DNA from 4 places in the Aliivibrio wodanis genome. Region 1 is predicted to be linked to each of the others. Evidence: predicted binding sites of a transcription regulator. Region 1 holds the regulator's gene; each other region holds the start of a gene.
The links. Region 1 encodes CRP, which controls carbon source genes, mostly activating them, when cyclic AMP is high. Its sites were predicted from a motif close to TGTGANNNNNNTCACA; they were not measured.

Region 1 (8,002 bases):
TATGGCGACAATGAAGGATGTTGCTTTATCGGCGGGAGTATCAACTGCTACGGTATCGCGAGCATTAATGGCACCAGAAAAAGTGTCATTATCAACCCGTCAACGTGTAGAAAATGCGGTATTAGAAACAGGGTATTCTCCAAGCACATTAACACGGACTCTACGTCGCAACGAATCCAAAACAATAGTGACGATTGTTCCTGATATTTGCGATCCTTACTTTAGTGATATTTTACGTGGTATCGAAGACACCGCCGTAGAGAATGGCTATATAGTTTTAGTCGGTGACAGTAGTCAACAAAAGAAACGTGAGCAATCTTTTGCAAACCTCATTTATACCAAGCAAGTAGACGGGATGGTACTACTGGGCTCAGACCTTCCTTTTAATGTTAGCCGCCAAGAACAAAAAAACTTACCGCCTCTAGTCATGGCTTGTGAATATGCCCCTGAGCTAGAGCTTCCAACCGTCCATATTGATAACCTAACTGCCGCTTATGAAGCCGTTAATTACTTAACTAAATTAGGTCATAAACAAATTGCTGAACTTTCAGGCCCTGAAGAATCAGTACTTTGCAAATTTAGACATCAAGGTTATCAGCAAGCACTACGTCGTGCTGGCACAACAATGAAGTCATCATATGTCAAATACGGCAACTTTACTTTTGAAGCAGGCGCTAAAGCCATTAGTGAATTACTCTCACTCTCTTCTCCCCCTACCGCTGTTTTTTGTCATAATGACGTAATGGCGATTGGCGCAATTCAAAAAGCAAAACAGATGGGATTTAGAGTCCCTCAAGATATTTCAATTATGGGATTCGATGATATCGATTTCTCAAGCTACAGTGATCCTGGATTAACGACAATCTCACAACCTCGTTATGAAATAGGTCGTCAATCTATGTTGATGTTGCTCGAATTATTAAAAGGCCATGATGTTCGATCAGGCTCTCGTTTATTGGAATCATCACTAATAATCAGAGAAAGTACTGCACCGCCTAAAAATAAATAAAAGCACAATTTTTATAAAATAAAGAAATGGATAGTCTACTGCCATTGATTGATTCAATGTTTTTATCTAAATAGTGACTTTTTGCGTACTTTTTTACATAAATACTGGTATGAGCTCACACAACTGATTACCATGATCAGTACTCTGTAACCCTGTATTTAAGTAAAGACTGTGGCCAATAAAGATTATGTAAAACGCGGACGTTCTCCTAAGAAACCAACAAAAAGCACCGCTAAGAAAAAGAGCATTAAGCAGCCTTCTTCCAGCGCTTCAACGCCTTGGAAGGCTGTCGCTGTCGCTGGTTTATTAGTTTCAGTGTTTGGTTATGCTCTCTACTTCTTAAATGATGCTCCCGTTCAAAAAGCGGATACAAACTCTGAACCTGCCGTAGACATTACGCCAGTTAAAGCAAAACAAAAAACGCCAGCAAAAGAGATCCCACCATTGCCAGAAGAGCAATGGACATACATGGATGATTTACCAAATAAAGAAATTGCTGTCGAACAAAAAGAGCTTAAAGTATCAAAGATACCTTACATTATGCAATGTGGTGCTTATAAAACACGCTCCCAAGCTGAAGAAAGAAAAATGAATATTGCCTTTCAAGGGATAACTTCTACCGTTCGACATGCTCAAGGCAGCAGTTGGTATAAAGTGGTTCTTGGGCCATATAAATTTAAACGTGATGCAGAAAAAGATCGCCATAAATTACAGCGTGCTAAAATTGAACCTTGCGCTATTTGGAAAGACCAATAAATAAAAATCAATACTAGCCCACAGATTTCTAAAGGAGCACATCACGTGCTCCTTTTTTCTACCTAGGCGTCTTGAAAATCAAGAACCCTCCCCCCATTACAGTAGTAATAATCATGAAAGATGAAAGTAATCGTTTCTACGTTATCTCATCGAATAAGAGGTTTTACTCGTGACTACAATTGTTTCTGTACGCCGTGAAGGCAAAGTAGTGGTGGCTGGCGATGGCCAAGCATCTCAAGGCGATATGATCGCAAAGGGCAACGTAAAGAAAGTACGTCGATTATATAATGATTCAGTTCTTGTTGGTTTCGCTGGCAGCACAGCCGATGCCTTTATTCTGTTCGACCTATGTGAACGTAAACTGGAAATGCATCAAGGCAATTTAACTAAAGCTGCAGTTGAATTAGCAAAAGAGTGGCGTAGTGATCGTGCTCTTCGTCGTCTTGAAGCAATGCTTATTGTGGCAGACAAAACGACATCTCTAATCATTAGTGGTACTGGTGATTTAATTAATGCCGATAATGATCTATTAACTATCGGTTCTGGTGGTTACTTTGCTCGCTCTGCAGCGACAGCATTACTAGAAAATACCGATTTAGATGCACGTGATATTGCTACAAAAGCTCTTACTATTGCTGGCGATATTGACGTCTACACTAACCATAACCATACCGTTGAAGAACTGAACGTTTAACGACAAATAATAAGGAATACCCATGTCTGAGATGACCCCTCGTGAAATTGTACACGAACTAGATAGCCATATTATTGGTCAAGATAAAGCAAAACGCTCAGTGGCAATCGCACTACGTAACCGCTGGCGTCGTATGCAGCTCGATGCTGAGTTGCGCGCAGAAGTTACCCCAAAAAATATTTTAATGATCGGTCCAACAGGTGTTGGTAAAACAGAAATCGCTCGCCGTTTAGCAAAACTGGCTAACGCACCTTTCATTAAAGTAGAGGCAACTAAGTTCACAGAAGTGGGCTATGTTGGTAAAGAAGTTGAAAGCATAATTCGTGATTTGACTGATGTTGCGATCAAAATGACGCACCAACAAGCGGTAGAAAAAGTAAAATTCCGCGCTGAAGAACAAGCTGAAGACCGTGTTTTAGATATTTTATTACCTCCAGCTCGTGATGCATGGGGTAAGAATGAAGAAAGTGATAATGATTCTGGTACTCGCCAATCTTTCCGTAAAAAATTACGTGAAGGAAAACTAGATGATAAAGAAATTGAAGTAGATGTAGCTGCACCTCAAGTTGGTGTTGAGATCATGGCTCCTCCTGGCATGGAAGAGATGACAAACCAACTTCAAGGCATGTTCCAAAATCTATCTGGTGGTGAAACGACTAAAAAGCGTAAAATGAAAATTAAAGATGCGCTTAAAGCTCTAACTGAAGAAGAAGGCGCTAAACTAGTCAACCCAGAAGAACTTAAAGAGCAAGCTATCTTTAATGTTGAAAACCACGGCATTGTTTTCATTGATGAAATTGATAAGATCTGTAAAGGTTCAAATTCACAATCAGGTGATGTTTCTCGTGAGGGCGTACAGCGTGACCTACTTCCATTAGTGGAAGGCAGTACAGTGAGTACTAAACACGGAATGGTTAAAACAGACCATATGCTATTTATCACATCAGGCGCTTTCCAAATGGCAAAACCATCTGATTTGATCCCTGAGCTACAAGGTCGTTTACCGATCCGAGTTGAACTTGAGGCCCTAACTGCCAATGACTTCAAACGTATCTTAACTGAACCAAATGCATCATTAACTGAACAATACATTGCCTTACTCGCAACAGAAAATGTAAATATTGAATTTACTGTTGATGGGATTGATAGCATTGCTGAGTCAGCATTTAAAGTAAATGAAAGCACAGAAAACATTGGTGCTCGTCGTCTGCATACTGTGATGGAGCGTCTAATGGAAGAGATTTCTTATGATGCATCAGAAAAGAATGGCGAAAGCTTAATCGTTGATGCTGCTTATGTAACATCTCGCTTAGGTGAATTAATTACAAATGAAGATCTAAGCCGCTTTATTCTGTAATTTTTGATAAACAAACAGTAAAAATAAAATAAGCCTCACTCATAATAAATGTGTGAGGCTTTTTGATATTAACGAAGCTAACAACTAAACAATATCCCAAGAATGAGTCATTTCAATGCCTTCACCTAGCATCAAACATACTGAACAATATTTCTGTAATGAATCTGCTGTTACTTGCTCAACAATCTTAGGGTCAAGGCTCTCACCACTTACTTCAAAATGAATATTAATATAAGTAAACAGCTTTGGGGCAACCTCACGGCGCCCGCTTGACAGTTTTGCTACACAACCAGTGACAGCTTGATTTTCTGATTTTAACCCTGCAACAACATCAACCGAACTGCAACCTCCAGCAGCCATTAAAAGCATTTCCATTGGGCTTGGTGCTTTTTCTCCGCCATTTCCATCCATAACAACAGAATGGCCCGATTGAGATTGACCTAAGAAAGTAAATCCCTCAATCCATTTAACTTCAGCGTTCATAAAAGCCTCTTTACTACATAAAAGGAAAACTCGTGATCCATTTCACGAAAGTGTGCCCTTTGTCGCACATTTCATACGATCAAAGTCAAGAAATCGATTGCGAAACAAGGTATGATTTTATCAATTATCTCAACAAACATGCAGCCTTGTTCCGATAACCATATTGTATAGGCCAAACTGATATTTGGCTCAGTTATTTTAAAATGGATATCGCCTACTTGGCAAACGCAGAGGAAGTATAAAGTATGGTTCTAGGTAAACCTCAGACAGATCCAACATTAGAATGGTTTTTGTCTCACTGTCATATCCATAAATATCCTTCAAAAAGCACACTTATCCACGCTGGTGAAAAAGCAGAAACGCTTTACTACATCGTAAAAGGTTCTGTTGCTGTACTGATTAAAGATGAAGAAGGAAAGGAGATGATCCTTTCTTACCTTAACCAAGGTGACTTCATTGGTGAGCTTGGCTTGTTTGAAGAAGGTCAAGAACGTTCAGCATGGGTTCGTGCAAAAAGCCCTTGTGAAGTAGCTGAAATTTCATTCAAGAAATTCCGTCAACTTATCCAGGTTAATCCAGATATCTTGATGCGTCTTTCAGCGCAAATGGCAACTCGTCTACAAATCACTAGCCAAAAGGTAGGTGATTTAGCATTCTTAGACGTTACTGGCCGTATCGCACAAACGCTACTAAACCTTGCTAAACAACCTGATGCGATGACTCACCCAGATGGCATGCAAATTAAGATCACTCGTCAAGAGATCGGTCAAATTGTAGGTTGTTCACGTGAAACTGTTGGCCGTATCTTGAAGATGCTTGAAGAGCAAAACTTGATCTCTGCACACGGTAAAACAATTGTAGTTTACGGTACTCGTTAATTTAACGCTTACCTTAAACAAATAAAAACGCAGCCCTTGAGCTGCGTTTTTTTATGCTCAAAACTCAAAGCCTAACTATTTGTACTTTCAAAAATCTTGTCAGCAGAGGCAGCAACAAATCCCGTATATATTTTCCCATTTGGTAACGTATATCGCTTAGCAAACTCATAAAATCCACCAGGAATTTCAAACTCACCCTCAGTAAAATTCACTTTCACTTTATCCGCCATTGTTGATGACTGTTCTAAGTAAACCTCTGGAGATCCTTTCACTTCACCACCCACTTCGTTCATTGCAAAACCTGCATCACGTAAGTGTTGGTTCACATCAACCACTTCAGCAAACTCTTCAAGCTGATTGACGTAAACCGTAAAGTGATTAGCGCCATAACCATGAGCCGCTAACCAAGAAGCGTATTCACTTTCTTTTGCTAATACTTGATAGTCTTCGAAACTTAATGTCCAAGGCCTACCAGAAGAAAGAAAATCACTGGTGGCAAAATAGTGTGCTGGCACCTGTTCAACCAAACCATGAATAATGTCCTGTGTTTCAGCTGATAACTCTTCTACTAATAATTCACTAATAAAAACGAGTGGTGCATTAGGATCTGGGTGCTCAAAATGCTGCGCTTTCAGTTTTTTAGCTTCAAAGTCATAAGTCTCACACGCTTTATAGCCTATTGCTAAAAATGGCGCAGCGAGAGTCTGTAGCCCGACTTTAGGTAAATTAAACGTACGTAGCGCAATATGATCGTTAATCAGTTCATCGTTATTAGACAATAATTGATGTACCTTCCCAGCAGATGGGGATAAGCGCGCAATATAATCTTGCCACAATGACGAAAATAAAGAGTTTACATTATTCATGTTTATCGCCTCTTATAGAGTTAAACCCGGAGAGAGTTGAGCTGGAATTTCACACATATCGCCTTCCATTGATGCCATTGGGTATGCACAATAATCAGCAGCGTAATACGCACTTGGTTTCATGTTTCCTGATGCACCAGGACCACCAAATGGCGCGTCACCACTTGCTCCAGTCAGTTGACGGTTACGATTTACAATACCAGCACGAATATGCTCTACAAAATATTCCCACTCACTGTCATCAGTTGAAACAAGACCTGCCGATAATCCATAACGAGTATCATTAGCAAGCTCTACGGCTTCTTCTAATGTCTCATAACGCACCACTTGTAATAATGGCCCAAAGTATTCTTCATCCGGTAATTCAGCAACATTAGTGGCATCGATAATACCTGGAGAAACAAAGGCATGACCTAAACTTTTAGCTTCAAGCAAAGGCTCTCCACCCAAGTCTTGTAAATTCTTCTGAGCGTTTAGAATAAATTCTGCCGCTGCGACTGATATTTGCGAGCCCATAAACGGAGTATTATCAGCAAACGGTTGGTCAACAACGATGCTTTTTGCTACTTCAACAAGGCGAGCTAACAATTCATCGCCTGCTTTTCCAATAGGAACATACAAGCGACGAGCACACGTACAACGTTGACCTGCACTAATAAATGCCGATTGAATAATGGTGTAAACTGCCGCTTCTTGATCACCAAAATCTTTTGAAATAACCATCGGATTATTACCGCCCATTTCTAGAGCCAGCATTTTCCCTGTGTCTCCTGAAAATTGGCGATGTAAGATATGTCCAGTATTCGCACTACCGGTAAATAACAGGCCATCAATACCTTTAGCTCCCGCTAGCGCTTCACCTGTTGCACGAGCACCTTGTACTAGATTAATCACACCATTTGGCAAACCTGCTTGTTGCCATAGTTTCATAATCACTTCACTGGTCCATGGCGTCTGCTCTGATGGTTTTAGCACTACAGTGTTACCGGCAAGCAGTGCTGGAACAATATGACCATTAGGAAGGTGCCCAGGGAAGTTGTACGGGCCAAAAACAGCCATTACACCTAATGGACGATGTCTTAGTACTATTTTATTTCCCGCCGCTTCACGCTCTTTATAAGGCGTTCTTTCATGATAAGCACGAATAGAAATTGCGATCTTACCTACCATCGCACCTGCTTCAGTTTTTGTTTCCCAAAATGGCTTACCGGTTTCTTTCGCAATCACTTCAGCTATCTGATCTGCATTCTCTTTTACTAATTCGGCAAAACGCTCAATAATCACTTGGCGCGCTTCAAAAGGCTGTTTTTTCCACTCAATAAAGGCATGACGTGCCGCACTAACGGCTGACTCAACCTGCTCTTTGGTTGCGCTATCACCTTCCCACACCACTTCACTGTTGTACGGGCTTACTGATTGTATCGTTTCACCATTACCTGAAACCCAATCCCCTGCAATCCAATGTGTCATATCCTTTGTCCTCTATTGAGCTAATAATCGTACGTAATCATCTACATTAACTTGTAAAGCCGTTGCTGCTTCTTGAGTTAAATGAACGGTATCAGTCGCCTTGTCATAAGCGGCAGTAGTTGCTGTTGCTCTGAAATTCTCAAACGATGTATTTGAGATTAAATACTGTTGCGAGCTGTTATGTTCCGTAATAATTACTTTTGCTTTAAATGAATTTCGCACCGATTCAATGCTACGTAAATCACACTCGACAGTTGGGCCAGCATCAAAAATATCAACGTAACCACGGCAACGAAAGCCTTCCGTTTCTAATAGTCTTAGCGCAGGTTTGGTCTTATCATGTACCTTACCGATAACTGCTTGCGCTTCCTTACTTAGTAAGCTGACATAAATTGGTAGTTTCGGCATTAAGTCGGCAATAAAGCCTTTGTAACCAATACCTGTTAAATAATCTGCTTCGGTAAAATCGATAGAGAAAAAGTGTTTCTG
Region 2 (8,002 bases), 1.5 Mb from region 1:
GTCGTTTTTCTTTAACATTAGGCGAACCAGTTCGATTCAACCTACTCTCAACGACAAAAGACCAACTTGCTACCTCAGGTATGATCACTGAATTAGCAGATCCAAGCTTTGTTAGCTTACCGCCTTATGTCGTTACACTTGAATCGAGTAAAGCTAAAGAAGAGTTACATGCAAACCAAAAAGATCGCGTAGAAGTCACGTTAGCTTGTCAATTCACCGAAGTAGGTACAATTAAAATTGAATGTGTTTCCGTTGAAGACGATTCACAGCGTTGGTTAGTTGAATTTGAAGTGCGTAACCAAGCATCGAATAAAAGTACGAACTTAGCTGACCAAATCAGTTTACCTCCTCGCCTTCCTAATGCGATAGAAAATATTAAAGAAGCTTATGGCGGCAGTAAACAAAATCCTAATGCCATTAAAGCTTTTTCTAAAAACATAGAGAAACTGATAGGTAAACGTGAATCATGGGATTTAATTACCTCTCGTGAATTAGCTACTGCATTATTAGACAGTAAAAAACGTCGCCGTCGTTCAGAAAAACATGAACAGAATTGGTTAAAAATGACTGGTTTTGCACTACGTCCTGGTTTTGGCTACCCTGCTGACGAATGGAAAATTAGCCAAGCATGGGAAACCTATCAACAAGGTATTCAATTTGAATCAAAGCAATCTTGGAATGATTGGTGGACATTCTGGCGTCGTATCTCTGGTGGTTTAAGCCAAGAGCAACAAGAGACTATTTTGGCTGATATTGCCAAGTATTTACACCCAGGCTCTTTACGTAACCCTAAGACTCTAGAAGATGCGACAAATAAAAGCTATGAAGCAATGGTACGTTTAGCGGCCGCTTTAGAGCATTTAGATGTCGAAGACAAAACTCTGATCTCAACGTGGGTGTTAGGTCATGCTAAAAGTGGAAATCAACCTCAAGTGCATTGGTGGGCTTTAGGTCGTATTTGCTCTCGTTCTCCTTTCTATGGAAGTCAGCATAATTTGATACCAGCAACCCAAGTGGCTCAATGGTTACCAACACTATTAGAGCAAGATTGGAAAATACAACCAATGGCCGGTTTTGCCGCCGTAATGATGGCACGCCTTACTGGTGATAGAACTTTAGATGTTTCTGGCGAGTTGCGTGAGAGTATCATTGATAAACTGAAAAAGAGCCGATCACCACAAAGCTGGATTGAACTCGTCTCTAACCAACAAGCATTAACAGAAGCAGACTCTAAGCGCTTGTTTGGTGACGCCTTACCTGCAGGGTTACGTTTAATAAATTAGTGTAGATACATGACAAAAATGAGTCGTTTTGTCTCATTTTTGTCAAAGCTACGCAAACTAACAAAAATTCTCTTCAAAAAGATGATGAATTCGGTATACTGAATTCATCACAATTTAAAGGTAATTCTAATGATCCATATCGTTATTTTAGCGACTATGGTGTTACTTTATTTTGTTGGTTGGTCTCGCTTCGGCACTCAAGAGTTACGCAATGCAGCCAAAAGGTTCAGTGAGTTAATCCCTGCCCCTCAAGAGCTAGTTATTGAATGGATTATGTACAACAAACAGATATTGGATATCAATGAGTTTCAACGTTTTATCATCCATTTAAATAGAGCAAGCACTGAAGATTTAAAAATAGAACTGGATAGCTTTTCTCATTATCTCGAAATACATGCTCCCGAGTATGTAATTTCAAGAGCCACTTCTTAAAGACTACCACTCATGATTCAAAAAAGGCTCATCGTCAATGACAATGAGCCTTTTGTTATTTTATCTATCTAAAGTTAACTTCTTGAACCTAACTTCACTTTACCTTTAGAATTAAACCATAAGGCTTGTGATTTCTTCTTACCTATTAAAATTGGTAAATCATCATAAAATAAGAAGTTTTTCCACGTCTTCTTAAATGTTCCCCAAGAAGTTTCAATTACATTGTATTTTTCATAACAAAAGTAGATGGTGACTTCATCAGCCCAATCAATGAACTCTAACACTTCTTCTGGTAATGATTCGTTGTCACTATCCCAACGATGTTGCCAATCAATTTCATTACTCCATGAACTTTTTTTCATTGGCCATTCTTTTGAACCAAAATGATCAGCCGTTGGACTATTCGCACTGATAAAATCATTCCAAACCTGAGCAGACTTTGCCTGAGTGAATGGCTTAATTAATGGTAATACTTCATCATCAACTGGCATAGATTGATGAGTAAAAATCCATTTGCGATTGTATTCATCTAAAGGTAAATAACTCATAATTCTTCTGTATTTAAGGCATTTGATTCCATTCTATCGTCTTTTTTTATTAAGCCCAAATAAGAATATTTAACAATGGGTTGATTTTTCTCATTAAGCCCCTCATTACAATAGTATCGAATAGAAAAACCATACCAATTCTGTAAGTAGGTATTGGATTAATATTCTCTTAAAATTATAATTATTTGGTTACACATGCCTTGAGCAACACTTATGTGTAATTATCATTACAAGGATTATTTCATGATCACTCATGTTGGCATATTAGATCAAGACCCCGTCCGTCTTATCACTCCCCTTCTTGATCTCTCCGTAAAAGGTGAGCACATGATTTTTATTGGCGATGACACTCAAAAGGATATGTTTCATCGTTTGGAAAAGATCCTCAAATATAAAGGTATTTCTTCAGATTTTTATGAAATCCCGAATATTGTAGATACGCATTTAATTAAAGAGTCTTTACAAGCACTTGCTTCTGAAATGAAACTTCACTTTAGTGATATCAAATTAAATGCAAGCTGCGGCCTTCGACATCGCCTCCTTTCTGCCTATGAAGTGTTTCGTTCATATCATTGGCCAATTTTTGTTGTCGAACCGTTCAGCGATAAATTGTGTTGGTTATATCCAGATGGTCGCAAGCAAAAACACGTTGCAGATAATATTAAACTAAGTGACTACCTTGCCATTTTTGGTGCTCGTTGTGAGTTCTCCGAAACAGAGCTACCTGAAAATATTGATAAGCGATTACGTGAGCTCTGCCAGCGCTGGGCAAGTAACGCATTAGAGTTAGGCCCGGGCCTTGCTACACTTAATTACTTGGCAACAACATGTCGTAAAGAACAACGCTTAGATGTTGAAGTTACTGAAAAACAGCAAAGCTACAAAGAACTGAATATGCTGCTAACTGACTTAGTTGAAACTGGTTTGGCTACCTATGAAAACGGCACCTTAACTTTTGACTGCGAAGAAGCGCGACGCTTAGCTAACGGCGAATGGTTAGAGATTCTGGTTCACAATACCGTTGTTGATATTCAGCAATATTTACCTACGCTTCAAGATCACTCATTGAATGTTCAAGTACATCGCGAAATTGGTGATAAAGACGTTCGTAACGAGCTTGATGTGGTCAGCATCGTCAACAACAAGCTGCATATCATTGAATGTAAGACCAAAGGTATGAGAGATGATGGCGATGATACTCTTTATAAATTAGAGTCATTACGTGATCTTCTCGGTGGTTTACAAGCACGAGCTATGTTGGTTAGCTTCCGCCCTTTACGTAATAATGACATTATGCGAGCACAAGATTTAGGGCTCGCGATTATTGGTCCTGATGAGTTAGGTGAACTTAAAAAGCATCTTTTAAATTGGTTCTTAGCGGCTGGTGGTCATTAATCATCACCCGAATTACAATAATCGATAAATACTGAAATTGATCTAACAAGAGATAGAGGCCATTAATTTGGCCTTTTTATTGTTCATTATTTATACCATTGCCATTAATTAAATGGTCTATTTATTACGCAGGAAAACCACTTAAGAGCAAGGCAAAAATTCTGATAAGTAGTTATTCTACTTAAATAATTTTTAACGAAGCTATTATGTGATTTAACCAGTAATAATGACTAGAGAATTACTGGAATTGGTATTATAGACTTATTTAAACAAAAATGGCGCTGATTCATTACGAACCAGCGCCATTTTTATATCTGTTTATACTATTCTATTATAGAAGATTACGAGCAGCTTCAATTACAACTTTAATTGAACGTGCTTCTGTTTCTTTTAGTGTTGCGTGATCTGGAGTCTCTTTTTGTGTACGGTTGATAATTACACCCGCAACACAACCCGCACGTAGACCAGAGCTTGCACACATAGTTAATAACGTCGCAGATTCCATTTCAAAGTTAAGTACGCCCATATCTTGCCATTCTTGCATAGAACCTTGGAAACGCTTAACTACGCGACCTGAGAACGTATCATAACGCTCTTGACCTGGGTAGAAAGTATCACTTGATGCTGTAACACCTGTGTGTACATTAGCACCTTGATCAACAACTGCTTTACGCATTGCTGTTGCAACATCAAAGTCAGCAACTGCTGGGAATTCCATTGGAGCAAAGTGAAGACTTGCGCCATCTAAACGCACAGAACCTGTTGTTACAATCATATCACCAACATTTACATGCGGTTGAATTGCACCCGTAGTACCAACACGTAGGAAAGTACGAACACCAAGTTGAGCTAGCTCTTCAACTGCAATAGAAGTAGACGGACCACCAATACCTGTTGAACATACTACAATTTTCTTACCATCTAGTTCAGCCAGGTATACTGTGTATTCTCGGTGACTTGCTAGAAACTTAGGGTTTTCCATTTGCTCTGCGATTTTCTGAACACGTGCTGGATCACCAGGGATGATCGCCATTTCTGCACCTTGAAGATCTGCTTGTGTTACGCCTAAATGGAATACTGCTGCTGTCATGGTTAACTCCTTGCGATTGTAGGGTCGCGTTAATTTAAATAGTTATATTTGATTCGATGAAGTTACTTTACCCAATCGATTCATTAATTAGTGTGATTAGGATCTCGAAAGGAATGATGAAAAATTACAATATTGCACAGAAAAACGATTGGTATCACATAAAATATGTAAGCTGATTCATTTTCAATCAATTTTTTGGGTATCAGCCATAAAGTCTTGACTATTCATGTATAAAAAAAGAACACTAGATAGTATTAGTGTTCTTTTATTTATAAACTTTACTATTGATATATTACTTCACAATAAGCTGGCTTACTTGTTATTTATCAAAATCGAAGATATAACAATTTTTGCCATCTTTAAGTGATTCTATGTTTTCAGGACTAAATATAACAACACGATTCACATTGTTCGACGTACTTGGAATAGTACACGAGCTCAATACATTGCCCTTAAGTAAAATATCTAACTTATATTCCTCATTATGATCAACCGTAATTTGCCCCGACAGCTTCTTCGGTGACAATGACGATATTTTCTCTTTACCATCTAATTCAACAGATGTGGAATAAGTTGCATTCAGATCTCGATAATTAATAACTGTTAATGTTGATGTTGAGCTCGAGAATTTAGGCTTTTCAAAAACATCGAGGTCATAATCACCTGTATCATCTGGACCTATAGCAAATAAAATTTGATCATTCGCAATAGATAGCACTCTTTTTGACAAAATTTCATTATCATTTACATTTTTTAATGAGAATGTAAAAGTATAAGGTAATCTAATATCTTCTTCTGAAATCTGGAAGTAACCTGATTCATCTAAACCATATTCATGAATACTCGCAATAGATACTTCACTGTTATTCTCATATTTCAAGCCAATATTAATATCGTCATCAGCTAAACTTGACAGGTTCTCTATATTCGATAAGTTAAAGCTCTGAAAATCAAATCTATATTTTTCAAGATCCCCAGTATCTTCTTCAACTTCACAACCCGTTAATAAAAAACTAGCCATCAACGCGCTTAGAACGAACTTCTTATTCATTATGCAGTACCTTTTAAATTTTTCACTCATATATTATAAATCCCACTGAGCGAACTATATTACAATTAGGCTTATAATTCATTAGAACATAGGTAAATAAATCTCTCTAAACAGGTATTTTAGACAGAGAAACATATTTAAACTCAGCAGTTATCCTCTATTTAAGTAAAATAACTGACCATAATGAAAAGAATAAAATCTAAGTTATTTTAGAAAAATCAAAAACGAAGCTATTAAATACGGTTAATTTCGTGTGATTAGATAAAGACTGTTTATCACTTATGACTTTGTGCTCAAAAAGTAAAGCCAACAATATTTAGTTGGCTTTGAAGTTAATTAATTATTTAAATACTGTATTTACTGTGCTTTTTCTTTAAAACGTAATAGACGCAGTGCATTCAAGGTAACAAGTGCTGTCGCCCCACTATCTGCTAGAACTGCTACCCATAAACCGGTAATACCCAATAAACTGGTCACTAGGAATACCGCTTTTAAACCAAGTGCTAATGTAATGTTCTGACGAATATTACTCAATGTCGCTTTTGATAGGGCAACCATTGGTGCTAGCTCTTCTAAACGGTTATGAGTCAACGCGGCATCTGCGGTCTCAAGAGCAACGTCCGTTCCGCCTCCCATTGCGATACCAATAGAGGCCGTTTTCATTGCTGGCGCATCATTAATCCCATCACCGACCATTGCTGTTTTTGCATTAGCCGTTAATTTCTCAACATATTTCACTTTGTCTGAAGGTAATAGCCCTGCTTTGTAATCTATGTTTAGCTCTGTCGCAATCGCTTTAGCAGCACGTTCGTTATCACCCGTTAACATGATGGGTGTAATACCGAGTGCTATTAGCTTTTGTACAGCAATTTTTGCATCAGGACGTAATTCATCTCTCCACGCTAATAAACCAGAAATTTGATCATTCACTAGCACTAAAACAACCGTTTTTCCTTGCTCTTCTAGATACGCGATTTGGCTCTCGGCTTCAGAAGTAACTTCTCCATCAAATTGTTGAGGTGCATAAAGAGCAATTTGTTTTTCATCAACAATCCCTTTTATCCCTTTACCTACAACGGTTTCACGATCGTCTGCTTCAATAACAGTAAGGCCTTGTTCTTGCGCTTTGATTACAACAGCTCTTGCTAATGGGTGTGATGAGCCCATCTCTACTGCGGCTGATTGCAATAAAATACTGTGTTCAGTTTCAGTCTCAACAAGCACTCTAATATCAGTAAGTATCGGTTTACCTTGCGTTAATGTTCCCGTCTTATCAAATGCGATGTTTTGAATATGACCAAGCTCTTCTAATGCAGCTCCCCCTTTAATCAAAGCTCCACGTTTTGCCGCAGTTGCTAAACCAGAAGTAATCGCTGCTGGTGTTGATATCACTAACGCACAAGGACAAGCGATTAATAGCATCGCTAAACCACGGTAAATCCAAGTGTCCCATGACTGACCAAACATCAATGGCGGAATAATAATAACTAATAAAGAAAGCAGCATCATCGCAGGTGTGTACCAACGGCTGAACTTATCAAGGAAACGTTCTAACGGTGCTTTACGTGATTCAGCTTCCTCAATTAAGTGCAAAATACGGTCAATGGCATTTTCACCTTGTGCAGAGGTAATTTGAATTTCAATCACGCGATCATTCACAATTGATCCTGCCATTAATGGATCGTTAGCCTTTTTATCTACAGGAACTGACTCACCGGTTAATGCACTTTCATCAAAAGAGGCGAATTCAGAAAGTAAAATAGCATCTGCGGCTAAACGATCCCCTGGAGAAACTTGAACTTTATCTCCTACATTTAATTCTGATGCTGGTACTTCTTCTTTAGTGCCATCCGATTTAATACGAATTGCAGTATCAGGCACTAAATCCATTAACGCTTTTACACCACTTCTCGCCTTTGCCGACGCATAGCCTTCTAATTGTTCACCTAACATAAACAATAAGATAACCATGGCAGCTTCAACGGTTTCACCTAGATACACAGCACCAATTGCAGCTACTGTCATTAAGGTTTCGATTGAGAATGGCGATCCATTTATCGCTAAACGAATCGCTTTGCGTCCAATAGGAATTAATCCAAATAGACCCGCAACAGTAAAGGCGATTGCGCCTAACTCTTTATTTACTAAATTAATACCCGTTGCAATAACTAAAAAAGCAACCAAAGTTAATAATAATATATTC
Region 3 (8,002 bases), on a different contig from region 1:
GTCCCCAGGAATGCAGGGCTAAAGCGTGCAAAATACTGGGAAGCAGTTCATCATCCTCAAGATCCTGATAGCTGCTTAATATATCTTTAGCAACTTTAAGGCCAGCTTGATATTCCATTAAGTGCCAATGAGTTTGAGTAATAATTAACTTTGAGTATGCTATGCCGTATTTGAAGTGTATTTTTTCAGACAATAGTAAGGTTTGTTTCGCTTTTTTCTTAACCTCTTCACTATTATTTTCAACAAATTTCTCTAATGTTTTCAGGTCAGAAATGATTTTATTTTTAGATTTATCCACAGATATCCTTCCTTAATGCATTAAATCAATATAATCTGAATGCAATATAAGTGTCACTAACAATTTTGTAGATATGCGATCAACTTAAATGAAAGGAAGTGAAATTCGTAGTTTAGGTAGGTATAACTTGTTGATTAATTATTATTTTCAGCAAGATTGAGCAGGGCCATTGCACAACTTACACTGGTCGCAAGAACATCGATAACACCTGTACGTAAAGCTCCCATAATTGATAGGGCTTTTCGGCTTTCGCTTGCCATTGCGATGACATTGGATATTTGACGTAAATCTTCCATTTCTAAGCCAATAACACGACCACGCATTAAGGTATCAGCATTAGTACCATCTAATTTAAAGAAGTCGAAACCACCGATATCCCCAACAATACCATCGTTCAATCGAGCTTCAACAAACTCTTTAGGAGTAAAGAAACCTAATTTTACCATATGGCTATTTTCATCCATATCACCAATACCCACTAATGCAAATTCAGCTTTACGTGCTTGGTTTAATGTTTCTTTTATCGTCGTGTGCTCCATAAATGCAGAGCGAAGGTTAGGATCATTTACATAGGCAGGTGCATATAATGTCTCACTATTACCGCCGTACTTTTTAGCAAGTCGACGACAAATATGGTCAGCATTGATTATATCACCACTGCGATGTGTGCCTCCAATTGCAGAGACGAATCGAGCGTTACGGTGAGATACTATGCCAGCATGATCAGCAATAGCAGCGACATTTTGACCTTGACCTACTGCTACAACCATATCATCTTGTAAGTTATTATTAAGATAAGAACTAACTAATGCTGCGACTTGTTTTCGTTGCTCATCAGTATTAGGTTGATCGAGTGAGATCAAAGCACGTTTTAAGTTAAACGTTTCAACTAATTTTTGTTCAAGCTGGGCACTATAAACAGGGTGAAATTTTACTGTAATTTCAACAATACCTTCTTCTCGTGCTTTTCTTAGCATTCGACCTACTTTGGCACGAGATAAACCAAATTTTTTTGAGATTTCTTCTTGAGTTGCCCCTTCTTGGTAATAAAGAATAGCAATTTCAGTAAGCATATCTGTGTTTTCAGTTTGATCTTGAGAAGGGAGTTGAGTCATAGTTAGTCCTAACTTAATAATTCAGCAAGAGTTATTGGTTTTGATATTAATCCTAACTTTTGCGCTGGTGTTGTGCCAAGTTTATCCTGATGGCAGAGATTATGCCATGCTCTGAATATATCGAGTAGTGGAAGTAAACTGGCTGGGCGAAGTTTTCGTCTTGGCTCGTCAACTAAACTAGTAAATTGCGTATAAAAGCGATTTTGATATTCTTGGGCTTTAGTCGCTGAGGCGCGTTTCAACCAATATATTTCATTTTTCTCAGCATCATTAAGATGACAGATCCCTTTATGCAGTCCATTTACTTCAGTAAAAGCCCAGCGATCACGCCACCAACCCACTAAATGAATGTCTATTTTTTCACCGCTTTGTTCGGTTGGAAACATAGGATCTTGAGTTACGTATAATAAGTCAATGCTGTTATCTTTAATGCGCTGTAAGAAAACCGACATTGCAGCAGAGCGCAACATTGGTTCTTGAGGCATATAAATTTCAATAGAATCACAATGTGAAAACGCTTGTTGTATTTCTAAAAAATGTGCATATGAAGTATAAGGAGGTCGGATCAATGCCCCTTTTGATGGATAATTTAGAGTGACATAATTGCCTAGTGGATCTTCAACATTTGCTCGTGCCAAAATCTCTTGATATTTATTATCCACTCGCTTGAAAATAGATTGTTCAGTTTCTACAGGCTGTGAATTTGCCTCACTAATAAATGAATTAGATAGAAACTGTGCATTATCATAGAAGGGGTCATGATCTAGTTGTATACCTGGGGTATCACATTCCGAATAATTAATATGTTGAGCAATCACATAGCCAGAGTTCATTTCTGCTGTGGTATACCAGAAAACCCCATTATTACTGAGTGGCTGTAATGAGGTTGCATTGGAAGCAAGTTGAATTTCTGTTCTATCGTGTTGAAGTCGAGTATCAAATAATGACATATGACGACGGCAACGATTTGCGATTTGATTAATATGATCGTAAAAGGTTTTAGGATTTATATGTAGACGACGGCAAATTTCACGTACCGAGTATCCGGTAAATAAAAAACCTAAAATCTTTTGCTGAATAAGACTTTTTTGGTTTTCACCAGACCATTTATCGACAAAAGTTGATGCACAAGCTTTGCAACGATAACGCTGACGATCACCACTGTAACCGAAGGCATGATAAAGCTCTCGATGTGTTAAGACATCTAGGCCAAAATGGTCACAAGTTGAATTATTACAAGAAGGTAATGAGTGTGATTGAACCGTACGCTGACGAGAAAGTTCATTTAACACTTCACTATTGTTGATTAAGGGAGGAAAAGCACCACATTTCCGGCAAACTAATGCAGGTCGCTTAGGGTTAGTGCGTTGAACTAAATAATGTTGTTCATCGCTATTACCAAAATTGTCACACGCCAATGTTTTACAAAAATTGAGTTGTAACCCTTTAGCAGCCAACGGCAGTTTTTCAGTCGGCACTTAACACCCCTTATAGATTTGAATCGCCAGTAATAAATACTGGCGTAAACTTAATTACAGTTTAATTGCTGTCTCTAGAGCAACAGTCATCATTTCATTGAATGATTTTTGACGATCTTCAGAGCTTAATTTCTCGCCACGTTTAATGTGGTCAGAAACAGTTAGAATAGTTAGAGCTTTTGCGCCTAAATCAGCAGCAACACCATAGATACCTGCAGCTTCCATATCAACGCCAAGGATGCCTAATTTTTCCATTTTATCGAAAAGGTCAGCTTCTGGAGAGTAGAAAAGGTCAGCTGAGAATACGTTACCCACTTTTACAGGTACGTTTAATTCACGAGCTTGGCTTACTGCTGTTTCTAGTAGGCCAAAATCAGCAATCGCAGCGAAATCATGGTTATTAAAACGGATACGGTTAACTTTAGAGTCAGTAGATGCACCCATGCCAATAACAACGTCCATTAGCTTAACGTCATCATGTACAGCACCACAGCTACCTACACGGATAACATTTTTAACGCCGTATTCAGCAATTAGTTCATGAACATAGATACAACAAGATGGGATACCCATACCGTGACCCATAACTGAAACTTTTTTACCTTTGTAAGTACCGGTGTAACCAAACATGTTACGAACATCACATACTTGTTTTACGTCTTCTAAGAAGTTTTCTGCGATGAATTTAGCGCGTAATGGGTCGCCTGGCATTAGAACTGTTTCTGCGAAATCACCAGCTTGTGCATTAATGTGTGGGGTAGCCATAATAAGGTCTCCGGTATAAACAAATTAAAATATAAATTCAGTATAACTAAATGTGTTGAACGTTCTTGTTCGATATGTAGCTATTCTAAGCTTATATTTTAAGGAGTCATGAGATTTATGTCACATTTTACCGCAGATTGTTGATTATTTTTATTATTGATAACTAATATTGTTGAAACTGAATGAGCAATCGCAACCTTTAGGTGACTTCGTTTAAAAACAGGGCAAAATAGAGGCAAGAAAAATAAAAAAAGCACCACACAAGAAGTATGGTGCCTTTAATAGGGTTTATTTATTGAATTTTTAGTTAATCGGTAATTGTTCTACTTTCAATGTTTGGGTTGGGAATGCAATCTCAGCATCGTGTTGAGTAATAATATTCCCAATTTTTATCAATACATCTTGTTTTACATGATGGTATTCAATCCAATTGACTGTTTTAGTGAATGTATAAACTAATAAATCCAGTGATGAGGGGCCAAAACCATTAAAATTGACAATTAAAGTTTGATTAGAATCAATATCATTATGGGCAATTAACATCGCTTTGACGTCATCTACAATAAGCTCAATGCTATGAATATCTTTATAGCGTATACCAATATCTTCTTTAATGCGGCGATTTAGCATTCTTGAGGGATTTTCAACCACAATACTACTAAATACGGAATTCGGTACATAAAGAGGTCGCTTATCAAAAGTGCGAATGATGGTCATTCTCCAGCCAATAGATTCGACTGTTCCTTCTAAAGAGCGATCAGGAGAGCGTATCCAATCGCCGACTTTAAATGGGCGGTCAAAATAGATCATCATACCGCCGAAGAAATTGGACAATAAATCTTTAGCCGCCAGACCAACGACTAAGCCACCAACACCACCAAAAGTGAGCAATCCTGATAAACTTAATCCCATTCCTTGCATTAAAGAGAGGATACCTAGTGAGATAAAGATTAACCGGATAACTTTTCCTACCGCAAGGATAGTGGTTTCATCATATTTCGGATTGAGAAGTACTTGTTTCTCAACCAAAGTAGTTAAGCGTAACGCCGACCAAATAAAGCTCCAGACAAGAATAAATATCTGTAGGGTTATTATCCATGACGTACTTAAGTGAGTATGATTCGAGAGAATGATCTTTAAAGAGGTGCTGGCAGGCCATAACCAAATGACTAATGTGATAGGAGATGAGATTGCAGAAATAACGGCATCATCCCACGGTAATTTTGTTTTAGCTGCGATACGATGAAGACGAGTTACAATAAGTCGCCATGACAGCCAAAGAAAAGCACTAAATAAAGAGAGCACGATGACATTTTGTGCCCAATCGTGCTCTTTAAATTCCAATATTGAATTCCATATATCTAGGAAGAATGTCATTGAAAGGTCTCTAATTTCTAAAAAAGATAGCTTACCACTTCATTTGCCCAAAGGTAGTATATAAATAATGATATGACTGCAAAAATGCCCCATGCAATGATGACATGTTTCATTATTGGTGTTGTTCCCGTCAATTTAGCAACACCGGTTAACATCGGTGATAGTAAATTAATTCCTTTAAAACGGTAAAATAATACTGCTGCAATATGCAGTCCAATAAAGGCAAGAAGAACATTAAAGCTTTGATGATGTATGCTTGTTAATAGGCTGCTGGTTTCATAGCTTACTAAAGAGGCTAGTGGCCCTTCAGAGAGGATATCATCATTACTGAATAGCCCAGTGAGTAACTGAAATGTGAGTAAGGAAAATAATCCTAGCACCATATACCCACCAGCAGGGTTATGCCCGATGGAGTGTGAGACCTTACTATTTCTTATTGCGATTAAGTAATTGAACGCTTTTTTAGGTGTCGTTACAAAGTGAGAGAATTTAGCAGTCTCACTGCCGATGAAGCCCCATACAATTCGCGTTATTAAAAAGGCCATTAGAAGATAAGCAAATGAGAAATGCCATTCCATTAAGCCTTCTTCAGCGGTATACCAAAGAGAGCCAAGTAAGATCACTTGGCTCCAATGATAAACCCGGATAAAACTGTCCCAGATTTTCATTATTATCCTTTTAATTATTTAGCTTTGTAATCAGTATGGCAAGCTTTACAATTTTTCACTGTTTTTCCAAATGCTTTACGAATTGCGGCTTTATCACCTGTCTCAGAAACACTAGCTAAGTTAGCCGTGTCTTTTTGAAATTGAACAAAGTTTGCTTCAAAATCAGAAAAGTTTTTCCACACTTCAGGTAATGCGTTAGTTTTTCCTTTATCAGAACCTTCAACGGCAAATGCGTCTAATGGCATTAATGAGAGTTGAGATAGTTGCTCAGCACGCTTAGAAAATGTAGCCTCATTCCACTCTGTTTTTCCTTTTATCATTTCACCCATTTCACTGACATTTCCAGCGATCATAGTGAAAGCAGCTTGACGATATTTAATGGCTTTATTGGCTTCATTAAAAGTGTGCGCTAAAACTGATGTTGAAGCGAGAAGTGTTGAAGCGATAACCAGTGATTGAATTGCTTTCATATTGAGACTTCCTTGAATTGTAGTTATTTTCAATTGTAATTATTTTAGATAAGTATTATATGAAATGTTTAAGAAAAGAGGTAGTCAGCCGGAGCAATATTTACACATAATTTACATTTCAAAGAGGGGTGTTATAAAAAGCAGAGGGATTTGATTGCTGCATCTATGAGTAAATTGCGTATAATAGACAAGTTATTTTTCAAGTAGGTTTGTCAGTTTTTATGCGAATTTTAAATATTACAACGCATCCGGATCTAGAGCATCTAGATAATCAAAATATCCTTCAACGTAATGCAACCCGTGCAATTATCTTAAAAGGAGAGGATATCCTTCTCTTATATACAGAGCGTTACCATGATTATTCTTTACCAGGTGGTGGTATTGATGATGGTGAAGATGTAATTGCAGGTTTAGTTCGAGAGATTGAAGAAGAGACGGGCGCTAAAAATATTTCAAATATTGAGCCATTTGGCATCTATGAAGAGTTTCGCCCTTGGTACAAGCATGAATGTAATGTATTGCACATGATTTCGTATTGTTATACCTGTGATGCAGATAAAGAGCTTGGTGATACTAATTATGAAAGCTATGAGATCCGTAATGGTATGAAGCCAGTCTGGATAAATATCCATGAAGCAATAGCGCACAATGAAGATATTATTACTCATAGTGAGAAAAAAGGCATGAGTATAGAGCGTGAAACTTTCTTATTGCATTTGATCGTTAAAGAGCGGTTACATGTTCAATAAAGAGCAAATACTTAAGCTGACTCAGATGAAAATGCCATTTGGTAAATATGCTGGACGTGTTTTGATTGACCTTCCTGAAGAATATCTTTTATGGTTTGAACGTAAAGATGGTTTTCCAAAAGGAGAGTTGGGGGAGTTGATGGCATTATGTTTAGCAATGAAGATTGAAGGCTTAGACGAAGTAATTCGACCTTTAAAATATAAAATCTAGCTCAGCTAAACGGAGCTGTTATTTATTATACCAATACCAATGATTATCTAATTAATGGTATTGGTAATGCTTATCTATTTTAGTAGGAGGGCCTACTTCTACTTAAATTGAGACTCACCGACTTTTGCTCGTTTAAAATCATCGGTTAAATCTTCAGATGCTTCATTACGTAGATAGCTGAGTGCAGCACAGAAACTTTCTGATTCATAATAAATCTCACGAGAGCGATCAATGTGGCGTTCAGCAGTTCTACGAACTTGAGGTGTATTTTGAGAATTACTGTATCGTACTTGATTATCAAAGACTTCTTTGACGTACTTCTCTTTACAGATATCTTCATTTTCTGGTGTCGCAACGATATCAGCGACAGCATTTGATGAGATAAGTGCCACTAATAAGGCGTAAAAGTGTTTTTTTATCATCATGTTATAAACCTTATTTATTATGTAAGAACTTCATTTTACGTTTAGCGTATATTGAGTGCAATAGCTATTACCGTTAATTTGAATTTTTATAACAAATTGCTTGTAAATTATATATAGAATGCTATTCTATGTTTCGTAATGGTTCTCAGCTGCATGGATGCGCTAATTTAGAATTTTTTAATGCGGGCATTGATAGCCCGCTTTTTTTGAATCTACTTTTATCCTCTTGATTTTCCAGTTTTATTCCTAGATTTGATTATATCAATGCAACTAGTTATATGATCTATTTAACTAACCATAATGTATAGAGACTTATTGGAATTGATATTAGGTATTCAGCGATGTTATTCAATTTATACAAAAATGGGATGCTAATTTAGCATCCCATTTTTGTTTAATGTGTTATTTCACTAGTTACTTATTTCACTAGTTACTTATTTAACTAG
Region 4 (8,002 bases), on a different contig from region 1:
AAAGTACCTAGCAGAGCAACTTAACACAGTGAATGGTTTTTCTGTCAATGTTGAACATATTCAAACTAATATCGTCTTTGCAAAACTAGATTCTGAGATTAATATTAAGGATATTGAGCAGAAAGCAATACAGAAAAATATTCTACTTTCTGCTGGAAACCCTATTCGTTTTGTTACTCACAAAGACATTTCAAAACAAGATATTGATACTTTGATTGGTTTTTTAAAGCAATTATCAGCTTATTAAAGCCCTGCCCTGCAATGTAATATTCTGATGAAAAAAAGAGCAGTTCAATAATCTGCTCTTTTATCATAAAACTAAAATATTAAATTATACCAAAGCAACAAATTAGTCTTACCCTTCAATGACCTTCATCAATAGAGAACCATCGTACATAGCTTGCTTAACTAAAGCGGCACCTGGCATTGTTGCTTGTGTATAGAAACGACTTTCAGCTAATTGAGTATCTTTTGCATACAAAGGCAATACCTGACTTTGAATCGCATCCATGATCACTGGGTACAAAATTGCCTTTGAAAGGTTGATTTCACCACCAATTAAAATAATCTCAGGATTAAACAAATTCACCATAATCGCAATCGCCTCTCCAAGATTGTGCCCAAGTTCAGTAATAACTTGTTTTGCTAACACATCTCCCTCATTTGCGGCAATACAAATATTTTCTACGGTGATTTCTTTATCTTTCAATAGAGTTTGATGCCCATCATCTATGAGTTTTTTAACTTGTTCTCTAAGGGACTTAGCACTAGCTACCGTTTCAAGGCAACCAGAATTGCCACAATGACATCGAGCCCCCAACTTATTAATTCTGATGTGCCCCATTTCTCCAATATTGCCTGTTCGCCCTTGAAGAACTTCGCCATTCATAATTATACCAGCCCCAACGCCATGATGGATTGAGACAAGGATTGAATTATCATAATCTTGTGAATTACCAAATAATTTCTCAGCTAATGCCCAACTACGTGTGTCATTACCTACAAATACAGGCAACCCAGTTGCTTCATAAATTTTAGAACCAAGTGGTAAGTTATCAACATTATAATGCGGCATTTGAATAACAAGACCTTCTGATGAAATCACTAAACCTGGTAATGAAATTGCGATACTTGTTATTCGTCCCAAGACCCGAGAATGTTTTTGAAAAAAGAGTTCGATCTCAGCCAATAATTTAACTAATAATTCGTCTTGCTCGATTTCTAAAACGGTTTGCCTTTCTTCAATAAGCTGTTTACCACTTAAACTATGTAAAGCTATAGTGAGATAACCTCGCCCAAGGCGCAAAGATAAAAACTGCCAACCTTCATTATCAACTTTTAAGCCAATTGCAGGTCGACCACGACTATTTACTTCTTGTACTTGCATTTCTTTGATAAGGTGTGCATCAAGCAGCTCACGTGTAATTTTAGTTATACTAGCGGGAGCCAAATTACTTTTTTTAGAAAGGTCGATTCGAGAGATAGGGCCAAGTTGATCAATTAATTGATAAACCCGTCCAGCATTAACTTGTTTTACATGATCAATGTGTCCGGGTTGTGCCACGTACATGTGTCTCTCCAGTATATAAATTACGTTAAAATTCATTTTTTTACTTTGCGAACAAATTGTGAAGCTTGAGTATTAACCTACGTGATATCCATCACGAAGATTATGAAATATTTACTGAAAATGCGACTTTAACACGAATTCCGTCAACAAAACTTTGTAGTTTTTTATTTGAGTAAAATAATTATGTCAGCGTCATCATTTAAGATTAATGAGTTATTTGAAACCATTCAAGGTGAAGGTACTTTTACGGGTGTTCCTTCTATATTTTTACGCTTACAAGGCTGCCCTGTTGGTTGTTCTTGGTGCGATACAAAGCAAACTTGGGAGGTTGAATTAACGGATCAAACCGATTTAGCGACTATTTTATCAAAAACAGAAGATGCACCAAGTTGGACAGAGCTTACATCAGCCCAAATTATTGAAATGCTTAAACAGCAAGGATATACAGCTAAACATATGGTGATTACTGGTGGCGAGCCATGCATATACGATCTCACCGCGCTAACTGAAGAATTAGAAGAACACGGTTATCGCTGCCAAATAGAAACCAGTGGTACTTACCCTATTTTAACCTCAGAAAATACATGGGTGACAGTCTCCCCAAAAATCAATATGAAAGGCAAACTTCCTGTCTTAGAAGAAGCCTTAATGCGCGCAAACGAAATCAAACATCCAGTAGGAACAACCAAAGATATAGAGCAACTTGAATCATTGATTGATGGGGTAAAACTTTTAGATGATGTCACTATTGCATTACAACCAATTAGCCAAAAACCACGTGCTACTGAGCTTTGTATTGAAACCTGCATTAAAAATAATTGGCGACTTTCTATACAAACGCACAAGTATTTAGCGATTGCGTAATGGTTTTTTACAATTTCCTTGTTTGAATCATGGAATTGTCATCATTCTCGATATATGTTTACGTGATCACAAAATAAACACAACTACATCCTTTTCGGAGATAATATGTCTAACAGACTACGTAGAACAAAAATTGTTACCACTCTTGGCCCTGCAACTGATCGTGATAATAACCTAGAAAAAATTATTGCCGCTGGCGCAAACGTTGTTCGTATGAACTTTTCACACGGTAGCCCAGAAGACCACATTAAACGTACTAAACAAGTACGTGAAATCGCGGCAAAGCTAGGAACTCACGTTGCTATTCTTGGTGACCTTCAAGGTCCAAAAATTCGTGTTTCTACTTTCAAAGACGGTAAAATCCAATTAGCTATTGGGGATAAATTCACACTAGATAGCGATTTACCTAAAGGCGAAGGCAATCAAGACTCTGTAGGTCTAGATTATAAAGAACTTCCACAAGATGTTGTTACTGGTGACGTTTTACTTCTTGATGATGGACGTGTTCAACTTAAAGTAACTTCTGTTGAAGGTAATAAAGTTCACACTGAAGTAACGGTTGCGGGTCCGTTATCAAACAATAAAGGGATTAACAAGCAAGGCGGCGGTCTTTCTGCTGATGCACTTACTGACAAAGACAAAGCAGATATCATCACTGCTGCTGCAATGAAAGTAGATTACCTAGCTGTTTCTTTCCCACGTAACGGCGAAGACATGAACTATGCTCGTCGTCTAGCTCGTGAAGCTGGCCTTGAAGCTAAATTAGTCGCTAAAGTTGAACGTGCTGAAACAGTAGCAACAGAAGAGGCAATGGATGACATTATCCTAGCTTCTGATGTGGTTATGGTTGCTCGTGGTGACCTAGGTGTTGAAATTGGCGATCCTGAGCTAGTTGGTGTTCAAAAGCAACTTATCCGTCGTGCTCGTAGTCTTAACCGTACGGTTATTACAGCAACACAAATGATGGAGTCAATGATCACAAGCCCAATGCCAACTCGTGCTGAAGTTATGGACGTTGCTAACGCCGTACTTGATGGTTCGGATGCGGTAATGCTTTCTGCTGAAACGGCTGCTGGTGACTTCCCTGTTGAAACCGTAACATCAATGGCAAGTGTATGTATTGGTGCTGAAAAAGTACCAACAGTAAACGTATCTAACCACCGTTTAGACCGTCGTTTTACAACACCTGAAGAAACGATTGCAATGTCTACTATGTACGCAGCAAACCACATGGAAGGCATCACAGCAATGATCACTCTTACAGAGTCTGGTCGTACTCCACTAATGATGTCACGTCTAAGCTCTGGTTTACCAATCTTTGCTTTATCACGTAACGAAAGCACACTTAACCGTGCTGCTCTTTTCCGTGGTGTAACACCTGTTTTCTTTGATGAAAATGCTGATTCTGGCTTACCATCAACATATGCAGCTATCAATGCATTAAAAGAAAAAGGCTTATTATCTACGGGTGATCAAGTAATTATCACTCAAGGTGATGTAATGGATATCGTTGGTTCAACAAACTGTATGCGTATCATTACTGTTGAATAATTAATCAACATTAAAACCTAAAAGCCTCGTTAATGAACTGACCCCCAATAATTGGACAACCAATTACTGAGGGTCTTTTTTATGTCCAAATATAGTCGTGAGCTAAAACTAATTATTGCTAAGCAGTGCTTAGTTAGTCGTACATCAATTCAATTATCTAAAGAATATTCGATATCTGCTCGTCAGATACGATATTGGACTCAAGTATTTTCTATCCATGGTAAAAACTCATTTTTACCAACTACACATGCCGATAATGCCAAAACAAAATTACAAGCATTGAAATTAATGTGGACTAACAGTTGGTCTCTCACTCACACTAGTGCAGTATTAAACTTATCCTCCCCTGGCACGCTATCAGTCTGGCTTAAAACATATAATGAAGCGGGGTTTAAGGGACTCAAGAATAGTAATATAGGAAGGCCTTCAATGAAATTATTATCCAATACTACACAAAAATCAGATGACGAAATGACCATTGAAGAGCTAAGAGAAGAGTTAAGTTATTTACGAACAGAGAATGCTGTTCTAAAAAAGTTCGAAGAGCTGAAACAGAAAAAACGCCAACAAACAAAGAAAAAGCGTTAATTGTTTTAGCTCTCAAAGCTAATTACCCTTTAAAATATTTACTTCGTATCACCAGTTTGGCAAAAAGTGTCTTCTATTATCAGGCTCAAATAAGTAGAAGGCCTGATACTTATGAGCATGAGTTAGAGATGATTGAGTCTATCTACCATGAACATAAAGGACGTTATGGCTATCGACGGATCCATTTAGCTATGCGAAGAAAAGGTGTAGAGCTGAATCATAAAACAGTACAAAGGCTGATGGCGCAACTAAACCTAAAATCTATAGTAAGACCCAAAAAATATCGTTCTTATCGAGGAGAGGTGGGTAAATCAGTCCCAAATGTACTTGAAAGGGATTTTAGTGCTACGAAACCAGATGAGAAATGGGTAACCGATGTAACAGAATTTAAAGTTAACGGACAAAAAGTTTACCTATCGCCAGTGGTTGATTTATTCAATCAAGAAGTTATCGCTTATAAAGTGACAAAGAATGCACGTTTACCGCTAGTCACGGATATGCTTAAAGAAGCAATAGGCAAACTAAGTAAGGGCTCGAAGCCAATTTTACACAGTGATCAAGGTTGGCAATATCGACATAAGACTTATCAACAGGAACTTGTAAAGCATAGGCTTCAACAAAGTATGTCTAGAAAAGGAAACTGCTTAGATAATGCAGTAGCTGAAAATTTCTTTGGTTTACTTAAAACTGAAATGTATCATGGATACATCTTCAAGGATGCAGATGAGTTAATAGAAAAGATCGAAGAATATATCGAGTATTACAATACGAAGCGGATTAAGGTAAAACTAAAAGGCCTGACTCCGATAGAATATCGAAACCAGGCCTTACAAGCCGCTTAACTAAAATGTCCAACTTAACGGGGTCACTTCATTAATCAATTTGATTTACGAGGCTTTTTTATATGCTTTACTTCTTATATTTACTCAGATTGGTATTATTTCTTAATAAGAATTACTCGACATTCATAAGGTCTAAGAACCAAATTAGACTGTGGCTTTTCTTCTTCCATATCTTCATAATTACTCAAGATATATTCTGCGTCTCTTCCCTCAACATCAAGGTTTAGCCCTACTTCATTTTTATAGTAATTATGAATAGCAATCAAACGATGAGTTTTGTTTTCGCGTTGATAACAAAACAACTCATTATGTTCTGGCAATAGATCTTTGTAATTACCAGTAGTGATCACATCAATATTTTTACGCAGTTGAATTAGTTTTTGATAAAAATAAAAGGCTGAACTTTTATCTTCGACCGCTTGTTGCGCATTGATCTCTTTGTAATTGTCAGCAACTGAAATCCAAGGCAATCCTTTCGAGAAACCCGCATTTGCGGATCTATTCCATTGCATTGGTGTTCGAGAATTATCACGAGATTTTTGGTCTAAAATCTCTAGCATTTCAGATTCAGAAACTGATTGATCTTGATTGACCATAATATCGAACATATTGGTACTTTCAAGATCACGATATTGTTCAATTGAAGTGTAATGAGGGTTAGTCATTCCAATCTCTTCACCTTGATAAATATACGGTGTTCCTTGCATCATATGAACAGAAGATGCGAGCATTTTAGCCGATAATTCACGGTACTCTTGATCGTTTCCTAAACGGCTTACAACCCTTGGCTGATCGTGATTACACCAAAACAGCGCTCCCCAACCATTACCATTTAAACCTGTTTGCCAATGATTAAAAATCGATTTTAGAGATAAAAAATCAAACGGGGCCTTTGTCCATTTATCACCATCTTTATAATCTGCTTTAAGATGATGAAAATTAAAGACCATCGATAACTCTTTACCATCTTGAGCTGAATATTGCTGACAGTGTTCTAATGTGGTTGAAGACATTTCACCTACCGTAACAGAACCGTATTTTTGGAAAACAGCTTGGCTGATCTCTTGTAAATATTGGTGTACTTTTGGGCCATCGGTATAAAAACGACGTCCATCTCCAATATCGTCATTTAGGTACTCTTGCTGTTTTGAAATTAGGTTAATTACATCTAAACGGAAACCATCAATGCCTTTCTCTGCCCAAAAACTAATTATCTCTTTTACTTCTTGACGAACTTTAGGATTTTCCCAATTTAAATCAGCTTGTTCTTTAGCAAACAGATGCAAATAGTATTGATTTGTTACTTCATCTAATGCCCATGCATTACCACCAAATTTAGATTGCCAATTGGTAGGTTCTTTTCCATCAACCGGATCTTTCCAAATGTAGTAATCACGATATTCACTCTCTTTATTTCCCAAGGCAGATTGAAACCAATGATGCTCTGTTGAGGTATGATTAACCACAATATCCATAATAATGCGTATACCACGAGATTTTGCTTGTGCAAGCAATTCATCAAAATCAGTCATGGTGCCAAAATCAGGGTTAATTGAATAATAATCAGCAATGTCATAACCATTATCAATCATCGGAGATTTATACACTGGTGTTAACCATAAGGCATCTACTCCTAATTTCTGTAAGTAATCTAACTTAGAAATAATGCCTTGAAGATCACCAGTTCCTTTATTACCACTATCACAAAAGCTTTTTGGATAAATTTGATAAACAGTCGCTGTACGCCACCACTCTGAATTTGTCATATTATGTTCTCTAAACTACTGAAAAAGAGAACACCTCTACTCACTTTAATATTACGTAGAGGTGTTTAACCCATTAATGAAAATATTGACTTTGTATACAGTGCTATAAATTACACTTCAGAAACGTCTAATTGTTCTTTCGCTTGTGCGCGCTTATACATACCTAATGTTAAAATCGCTGGAACAAAAATAGCGACTAACATGGCAATACCATAAATGCTCCAATACTGTGGTTGAATAGACAAGATACCTGGTAAACCACCTACTCCGATTCCATTTGCCATCACACCCGCCCCACCACAAATAGCAGCAGCAATTGCAGAGCCAATCATGGCGCTTAGCATTGGAAATTTATATTTTAAGTTAATCCCGTACATCGCAGGCTCAGTCACACCAAGATAAGCAGAAATCGCGGCAGGTACTGAGATGTCACGCTCGCCACTTTTCTTACTGATAATGATAATCCCAACAACAGCAGACGCTTGAGCAATATTTGATAATGCAATTAATGGCCAAATAGGTGTACCGCCTAACTCTTGCATTAACTGCAAGTCAACCGCATTGGTTGTGTGATGAATACCCGTAATAACCAATGGTGCATAGAAGAAACCAAAAATCACAGATCCAACAATCGCGAAATCTCCAGTCATTGCCGCTTTAGCAGCCATCGCAACACCGTCACCGAGTACTCGACCAAATGGACCAATAAATGCGTGAGCTAAAATCACTGAAACGATAATTGACACAAAAGGCACAACAACAAGATATAAATAAGAAGGAACGATGCGCTTTAAGTTTGTTTCAATAAAGGCCAATGCAAC

Region 2: the regulator CRP is predicted to act here: its motif matches at 4,840-4,855, upstream of udp (uridine phosphorylase).
Region 3: the regulator CRP is predicted to act here: its motif matches at 3,766-3,781, upstream of deoD (purine-nucleoside phosphorylase).
Region 4: the regulator CRP is predicted to act here: its motif matches at 1,651-1,666, upstream of queE (7-carboxy-7-deazaguanine synthase QueE).

The regions. Positions count from the first base shown of each region.
Region 1 is NZ_JBREXA010000002.1:1,994,222-2,002,223, forward strand. Features, by position in the region: gene cytR (DNA-binding transcriptional regulator CytR) at 2-1,009, shown strand; gene ACU5DF_RS17065 (SPOR domain-containing protein) at 1,181-1,765, shown strand; gene hslV (ATP-dependent protease subunit HslV) at 1,935-2,459, shown strand; gene hslU (ATP-dependent protease ATPase subunit HslU) at 2,482-3,816, shown strand; gene ACU5DF_RS17080 (OsmC family protein) at 3,901-4,299, opposite strand; gene crp (cAMP-activated global transcriptional regulator CRP) at 4,545-5,177, shown strand; gene ACU5DF_RS17090 (DUF1338 domain-containing protein) at 5,249-6,043, opposite strand; gene astD (succinylglutamate-semialdehyde dehydrogenase) at 6,056-7,513, opposite strand; gene astA (arginine N-succinyltransferase) at 7,526-8,002, opposite strand, start outside.
Region 2 is NZ_JBREXA010000002.1:525,167-533,168, reverse strand. Features, by position in the region: gene ACU5DF_RS10345 (Hsp70 family protein) at 1-1,283, shown strand, start outside; gene ACU5DF_RS10340 (hypothetical protein) at 1,413-1,715, shown strand; gene ACU5DF_RS10335 (DUF2947 domain-containing protein) at 1,790-2,263, opposite strand; gene ACU5DF_RS10330 (DUF1887 family protein) at 2,507-3,658, shown strand; gene udp (uridine phosphorylase) at 3,990-4,748, opposite strand; gene ACU5DF_RS10320 (hypothetical protein) at 5,068-5,799, opposite strand; gene ACU5DF_RS10315 (zinc/cadmium/mercury/lead-transporting ATPase) at 6,157-8,002, opposite strand, start outside.
Region 3 is NZ_JBREXA010000001.1:644,689-652,690, reverse strand. Features, by position in the region: gene ACU5DF_RS03180 (ATP-dependent transcriptional regulator) at 1-298, opposite strand, end outside; gene ACU5DF_RS03175 (sugar-binding transcriptional regulator) at 433-1,413, opposite strand; gene ACU5DF_RS03170 (transposase) at 1,422-2,891, opposite strand; gene deoD (purine-nucleoside phosphorylase) at 2,946-3,656, opposite strand; gene ACU5DF_RS03160 (mechanosensitive ion channel family protein) at 3,960-5,033, opposite strand; gene ACU5DF_RS03155 (cytochrome b/b6 domain-containing protein) at 5,051-5,701, opposite strand; gene ACU5DF_RS03150 (c-type cytochrome) at 5,716-6,171, opposite strand; gene ACU5DF_RS03145 (NUDIX hydrolase) at 6,393-6,920, shown strand; gene ACU5DF_RS03140 (DUF3820 family protein) at 6,910-7,131, shown strand; gene ACU5DF_RS03135 (hypothetical protein) at 7,230-7,556, opposite strand; gene pyrC (dihydroorotase) at 7,991-8,002, opposite strand, start outside.
Region 4 is NZ_JBREXA010000001.1:258,942-266,943, reverse strand. Features, by position in the region: gene ltaE (low-specificity L-threonine aldolase) at 1-247, shown strand, start outside; gene mlc (sugar metabolism global transcriptional regulator Mlc) at 356-1,570, opposite strand; gene queE (7-carboxy-7-deazaguanine synthase QueE) at 1,754-2,434, shown strand; gene pyk (pyruvate kinase) at 2,540-3,985, shown strand; gene ACU5DF_RS01160 (helix-turn-helix domain-containing protein) at 4,067-4,573, shown strand; partial or broken gene ACU5DF_RS01155 (IS3 family transposase) at 4,537-5,415, shown strand; gene treC (alpha,alpha-phosphotrehalase) at 5,511-7,181, opposite strand; gene treB (PTS trehalose transporter subunit IIBC) at 7,292-8,002, opposite strand, start outside.